2 regions of the Phytobacter sp. V91 genome follow, and region 1 is predicted to be linked to the other one. Evidence: predicted binding sites of a transcription regulator. Region 1 holds the regulator's gene; the other holds the start of a gene.
What was found. The regulator LexA, encoded in region 1, represses DNA repair genes until DNA is damaged. The targets are predictions, from matches to a motif close to TNCTGTATGTACATACAGNA.

Region 1 (3,420 bases):
ATTTCATGGCCGTCGTGGGCGAGCTGGCGCACGCGCTCAGCGTTGTGCACGTTAATGCCCTGATACAGACGGTTCCAGGTGAAGCTTAAAATTCGGTCAGAGAGACGAATCATCTCATAGGAGAAGTTCGCCGCAATCTCTTCCATCAGGGCGACCGCGTTTTGCTGGGCCTTATCATGGGAGATTTTTTTGCTGCGGGCTTCGTCTTCCACCGCGCGGGCAATCGCTTTGGAGGCCAGCAGCTTGTTAAACAGATCCTGGCGTGCCGGCAGACGCGGACCGACCGCAGCCAGACGCTGGCGGGCGAAGTGCATACGCGCCACACGTGCCAGTTTTTGGGCGATAATTTTATCCGTGCCGTGCTCAGTCGCCATCCTGCGCAGCGATACCGGCGGCGAGAAACGGACAAAGCTGTCGCGACCAAGCCAGGAGATGGCAAAGAACTTCTGGATGCCGTTGAGCATCCGCAGCGGTGGATTCACTTCGCCTTTTTCGCGCCCCGGTGAGCGACCAAACATCATCGATACCGGTACCATTTGCACATCCAGATCGGGATGGCTACGGTGCAGATCGAGATAGTCGTGGAACAGCTTGATCGACTCTTCTTTTGGCGTGTACCAGGTAAATACCCGTGGCCCGCCATGAATGAAGATGTAACGCGGCAGTTCCACGCCGTCGATCTCAAGCGGTTGCAGCGGATCGGGCAGGTCATGTGCCAGACATTGAGCGCGTAACGTGAGCAAGTCGGCCTTCGAGTTGTACGGTAAAACGTACATAATAGGACGTGACGTATCGAGCCCCAGCTCCTGAGCGGGTTCTGCCGGGATCGACTTGCTTTTTACCAATACGCTTAATGGTAAATTAAGTAACTTGTAGTAAATTCGTGGCCAGCCGGACATAAACGATGTAAAGCCTCTGGTTAATAATGCCATTGCGTCGCAAGAATATCAGAAAGCGCGCACAAATTCTTTTGTACCTCTATAACCTTACATAGAGATTGATGTTCAATACATAATTCAATTCATAAAAAGGTTCTTTTAATGGCCAATAATACCACTGGTGTTACCCGCATCATCAAAGCGGCCGGTTATTCATGGAAAGGCGTCCGCGCCGCCTGGATAAACGAAGCTGCCTTTCGCCAGGAAGCCATCGCGGTCATTCTGGCAATTATTATCGCCTGTTTCCTTGATGTCGATGTCATCACTCGCGTATTGCTGATTGGTTCAGTGGTACTGGTGATGGTCGTTGAAATTCTCAATAGCGCCATTGAAGCGGTAGTGGATCGTATTGGCTCCGAGTTTCATGAGTTGTCCGGACGGGCGAAAGATATGGGCTCCGCGGCGGTACTGATGACCATTCTGCTGGCGCTCTTCACCTGGATTTCGCTGCTGTGGGGACATTTTCGCTGACAGATCCGGAATTGCGCTAACTGCTGGTTTTTTGCGTAATTTTGGTTTCAAAATCGCCTTTAGCTGTATATACTCACAGCATAACTGTATATACACCCAGGGGGCGGAATGAAAGCATTAACGGCCAGGCAGCAAGAGGTGTTCGATCTCATTCGCGATCGAATCAACCAAACGGGTATGCCGCCGACACGTGCGGAGATCGCACAACAGTTGGGGTTCCGTTCCCCAAACGCTGCTGAAGAGCATCTGAAAGCACTGGCGCGCAAAGGCGTGCTGGAGATTGTTTCCGGTGCTTCTCGCGGCATCCGTCTGCTGATTGAAGAAGAAGAGGACGCCGGTTTGCCTCTGATTGGGCGCGTCGCGGCAGGTGAACCCCTGCTGGCGCAGCAGCATATCGAAGGTCACTATCAGGTGGATGCCTCCCTCTTCAAGCCAAATGCTGATTTCCTGCTGCGGGTAAGCGGCATGTCGATGAAAGACATCGGCATTATGGATGGCGACCTGCTGGCCGTGCATAAAACCCAGGACGTGCGTAATGGTCAGGTGGTGGTGGCGCGTATTGACGACGAAGTCACCGTGAAGCGTTTGAAAAAACAGGGCAATACCGTTCATCTCCTGCCGGAAAACAGCGAGTTTTCGCCGATCGTGGTCAATCTGCGCGAGCAGAACTTCACCATCGAAGGTCTGGCCGTTGGCGTTATCCGCAATGGTGAATGGCTGTAACTCTTCGCACAAAACCGTGGCGATACACCCTGTTGCCACGTTTTTCCTTTCCTGATGGCCTCTCCTGCCGGCGGATACATCCCTGATTACCAGTCCCCTCATCTTCATCTCTCCATCATGCTTATAATTCTCTCTTTGATGGTTAAACATTCCGAATAAATCCACCGTTGCGTTATCACTGACTACCCTTATTAGCACGTTCAGCATTTTCAGAACGTAACGAGCCACAATGATTCGTTATTTACACTGAACGATGAGGACATGATGATGAATAAAGACGAAATAGGCGGTAACTGGAAGCAGTTAAAAGGTAAAGCGAAAGAGCAGTGGGGCAAGCTCACCGACGATGACATGACGGTGGTCGAAGGTAAACGCGATCAGCTGGTGGGGAAAATCCAGCAACGTTATGGATACGCGAAAGAGCAGGCGGAAAAAGAGGTCGTTGACTGGGAAAAACGCCACGATTACCACTGGTAGACCTTATTAACACCTCGCTTTATGGCTCTTTCATAAGAACTGTTTAAGATTGTCACGCGGCGGATGAGGCAGTGATTTAAGATAAAGTGACGCTGCGTGACTATCCCGACAGGGTGCTAAATACGCTGGTGCAGTTCTGCAACAGAATTCCCGCTGGCGGTGCAAATAAATAAGGTTTTTTTATTTTTCAAATTAAATCATAGAGATAATATAACTCATTCTTATTTTATAAGCCGTTTTACCCCACTTTTCTCTGATTTCAGAACTGGTATGTATCTTGCCTGTTAAATAGTGACATTTTATTTAACAGGGACAATGCCATGCTGAAGAAAAACTTATTGTTGCGTAAAGGCCACCTCGCTATCGCTGTCAGCGGGGCTTTGGCGCTGTTTACCTCTTTGCAGTCCCAGGCTTCAACGCTGCGCATCGCGATGACTGCCGCAGATATCCCACTGACGCTCGGTCAGCCCGACCAGGGCTATGAAGGAAACCGCTTTACCGGCATCCCGCTGTATGACGCCCTTGTCGAATGGGATCTGTCTCAGGGTGAAAAGCCGAGCGGCCTGGTGCCGGGCCTGGCGACTGAGTGGCATGTTGATCCGCAAAACCAGAGTCGCTGGATTTTTACCCTGCGTCCTGGGGTGAAGTTTCATGACGGTTCTGAAGTGAATGCCGATGCGATTGTCTGGAACGTCGATAAAGTGCTTAACAAAGCCGCACCGCAGTACGCGCCGGGTCAGATCGGCAACACGCTCTCCCGGATGCCGACCCTGACCGGTGCCGAGAAAATTGACGATCATACCGTCGTACT
Region 2 (3,420 bases), on a different contig from region 1:
TCAGCGCAGGGCGCGCTTTCACGTTGTCACAGGTAGAACCGGTAACAGGGTTGGATTTACCCATGCCACGTGCGGAGATTTTGTCAGCCGGGATACCTTTAGAGATCAGGTAATCAACCACGGACTGAGCACGTTTCTCAGACAGAGTCTGGTTGTAAGCGTCAGAACCGATGCGGTCAGTGAAGCCCAGAACAACAACAGAACCGTCTTTCGGATCCAGGTTGCTCAGCTGGCTGTACATCTGATCCAGCGCCTGCTGACCTTCTGGTTTCAGGGTCGCTTTGTTGAAGTTGAACAGCACGTCAGAACGCAGAGTGAAGTGCTTGGTCTGTACTTCTGGAGCCGGTGCCGGAGCTGCTACGATCGGTGCAGCATCTTCCTGCTGGCCGAAACGGTAGGAAACACCTACGCTCAGCATGCCGTTGTCCGGACGGGTACCAACGGTAGCTGCATCACCGATGTTGTTAACCCACTGGTATTCCAGACGGGTAGCGATATCACGGGTAACTGCCCACTCAACGCCACCAGCAAATACCGGGGAAACGCCAGTGTCGTGAGCTTTGTAACGGTCGCCAGCATCGTTAGCTTTAGCATCTGCACGCCAAACCATACCACCCAGACGGGTGTAGATGTCCAGGTCGTCAGTTACCGGGTAACCCAGTTTAGCTGTCAGCTGAACGCCCTGAGCCTTGAACGCACCGTTTACGTTGTCGCCTTTGTAAGGCATACGACCCAGCCAGTCATAACCCATTTCAAAACCAACGTACGGGTTAACCTGATAGCCACCGAACGCACCAGCACCAAGTTGGTTTTCGTGAGTCGGGCCATCGTTCTGGAATATTGCACCGGTATCGTGGAACTGAGACCAACCCAGTTTACCACCTGTATACCAGGTATTGTCTTTCGGAGCGGCCTGCGCTACGGTAGCGAAACCAGCCAGTGCCACTGCAATCGCGATAGCTGTCTTTTTCATTTTGCGCCTCGTTATCATCCAAAAATCGCCATGGAATTCTCTAAGAGAAATCACGGTTAAATCCTTCACCGGGGGAATTGCTCGCTTGTCACTCAGCAGATATCTTCACGATATCTTTGTCTTATGCTGAGCACCCCTGGCGATGTAAAGTCTACAACGTAGTTGGAAACTTACAAGTGTGAACTCCGTCAGGCATATGAAAAAAAAAGCTTTGTATAGGCAATATTTAACATTTCAGCGCGAGCGATCATCCGCCCTGAAACCGCGAAAGGCGCGGAGCACATGACCTGGCGCGAAATTTAGTTAATGAAGCTGTAAAAGCTACCGGTAATAAAATTACAGCCAGGATTTATCTTAATTTTACTCAATGATACAAATTTGAGTGAATTTTTATCCCGGAATGCTGTCTCGCTCCATGCTGATCCAGACGAACCGGTCGCATCACGAAGCCGATCGCATTACCTTCCTCTGCCGCCATGGCCAGCTGATGGTGCTCTTCATCGCTAAGCTCCTCTGCATGCCAGCCAATAACTACGCTGTAATTGCCGGTGCGTAGCGCTCTCGTCATCGATTCCAATGTCATGCAGGGTGACAACTGGCTAATTTGCATTACTTTAGTCAGAGGTAAGCCTGCGGACTGAACCCACTCACGACTGAGTTTTTGTTGTGGCGTGAGCCAGAGCTGCCAGCGGGATTGCTGCCCCAGTTGCTGCAACAGCGGTAATAACAGTAGTTGTGTCATTCCGGGCTGGTCTTCACGATATACCACTTCACTGATAAGCCCTGTTGGGGCGCCGGTGGTTTTCGCATGAGGCGCGGAAATAAATTGTGTTGAACGGTGAGTACGGCTTAATGAGTGGTACATGATCAACCCAGCCCTGTTGGTTACTGTATGTTTATACAGTAACTCTGTAACGTTCAAAGATCAACCTCATTTTCTGAAAGCTTCTCGCAAATTTGTCGCATGACCATCAGTTGCTACAAAATTGTCTTGCTGCGCAAAGCACACTTGCCTATGTTTCTGAATAACGGATCCGTTAACAGTAATGATATTTTTACTCCATGATTTTAAAGGAATAATCATGAAAAGCGTCTCTTATCAAAGGATCTATTTATCCCAGGAATATCTTGCCCCTTTGGGTGAAATTCAGTCCCGCGCCCTTTTTGGAGGCTATAGCCTCTCCGTTGATAACATCGTCTTCGCCATGATTTCTAAAGGTGAGCTGTACCTGAGGATGTGTGAAGAAAGTGCGCAATATACAGTAAAACGGCAGCCTCCTTTGTTGATGTACAGGAAGCGTGGACGGGACGTGCTGCTGAATTACTATTTTGTTGATGAGCATCTGTGGCGTGACATACCGATGCTGGTACGCCTCTCATTCTGTTCTCTCGATGCCGCTCGCTCTGAAATTCAGCAACGTAAGGCGATTTCCCGACTGAAAGATCTGCCTAACCTGACGTTTCAGCTCGAAACGCTCCTGTGTGAGGCTGGCGTCAGTGATGCAAAAATGCTGCGCTTGCTGGGGGCGAAAGTCTGTTGGCTGCGTATTAAGAAAATGAACAAGCATCTTGGCATCAAAGTATTGCTGGCGCTGGAAGGCGCTATCTTTGGACTTCATGAAGCAGCACTCCCGGCGTTCAGACGCCAGGAGTTGATTGACTGGTACAACACCTTAGACAACAAGGTATGGGAAAATTAGGACAGGACCTGTTTCTGCAAGTGGCACATCTCGGGCAGCAGAGCAATTAACAGCCCAATTTGTTGCAGGACCAGAGGCTCTTTGCTGTCAGGGCGGGGTTCAAGATGCTTTATGCGTCGGGACAAATCCGCCAGCGTTAATTGCACGCGCTCCTCATCGGCAGGCTGGTGGTGCAGCGCGTCATCGACATAGCACACGGCATCGTCCAGCAGCTGCAAAATCGCCGGGTGCGTTAATTGTTCACGATGTGCGCCCAGAGCAGAAATATAGCTGGTAAAGGTGTGGTTGAGGCAGAGAAGGCGAAATGCCACGTCGCGTTGCTCTGCTGTTGTACCGGGCTCTGACGCCATATTAGAGACGACGGATGCCAGCTCTGCATCACGATTGTAAGCACTTCTGCGGGCAATTCGGTAAGACAGGCGGTTATCTCGTCCCTGATGATACTGTTCAAGAATCGCATCCAGATAGCGGCAGTTGGCGTTAAATGCCTGCTCTGTTACCCGCGGCAGATTACGAAAACGCCAGTCTGGCCAGATAAAACTCACCGCCCCCCAGGCGATCGCACAGCCTATCAGGGTATCGATGATTCGCGGAATAGCAACTTCAAACCCTTCGCCCAGTAAATTGAAGCACAGCAGTACCAGAAGGGTGATAAACATCGTCGCCTGCGCATACTGAATAAGGCGAAACGCAAAGAAGAGCACGCCGGTTATCACAATTAAAATCAGTTGTCCTTCAAGGGAAGGA

Region 2: a site for LexA is predicted at 1,860-1,879, ahead of sulA (SOS-induced cell division inhibitor SulA). Genes of this name have one in related genera too.

What each region holds. Positions count from the first base shown of each region.
Region 1 is NZ_CBFFRJ010000008.1:62,646-66,065, reverse strand. Features, by position in the region: gene plsB (glycerol-3-phosphate 1-O-acyltransferase PlsB) at 1-899, opposite strand, end outside; gene ACSZO4_RS03060 (diacylglycerol kinase) at 1,041-1,409, shown strand; gene lexA (transcriptional repressor LexA) at 1,518-2,132, shown strand; gene ACSZO4_RS03050 (CsbD family protein) at 2,400-2,609, shown strand; gene ACSZO4_RS03045 (ABC transporter substrate-binding protein) at 2,930-3,420, shown strand, end outside.
Region 2 is NZ_CBFFRJ010000055.1:23,115-26,534, forward strand. Features, by position in the region: gene ompA (porin OmpA) at 1-973, opposite strand, end outside; gene sulA (SOS-induced cell division inhibitor SulA) at 1,338-1,838, opposite strand; gene ACSZO4_RS13065 (TfoX/Sxy family DNA transformation protein) at 2,056-2,673, shown strand; gene yccS (YccS family putative transporter) at 2,670-3,420, opposite strand, start outside.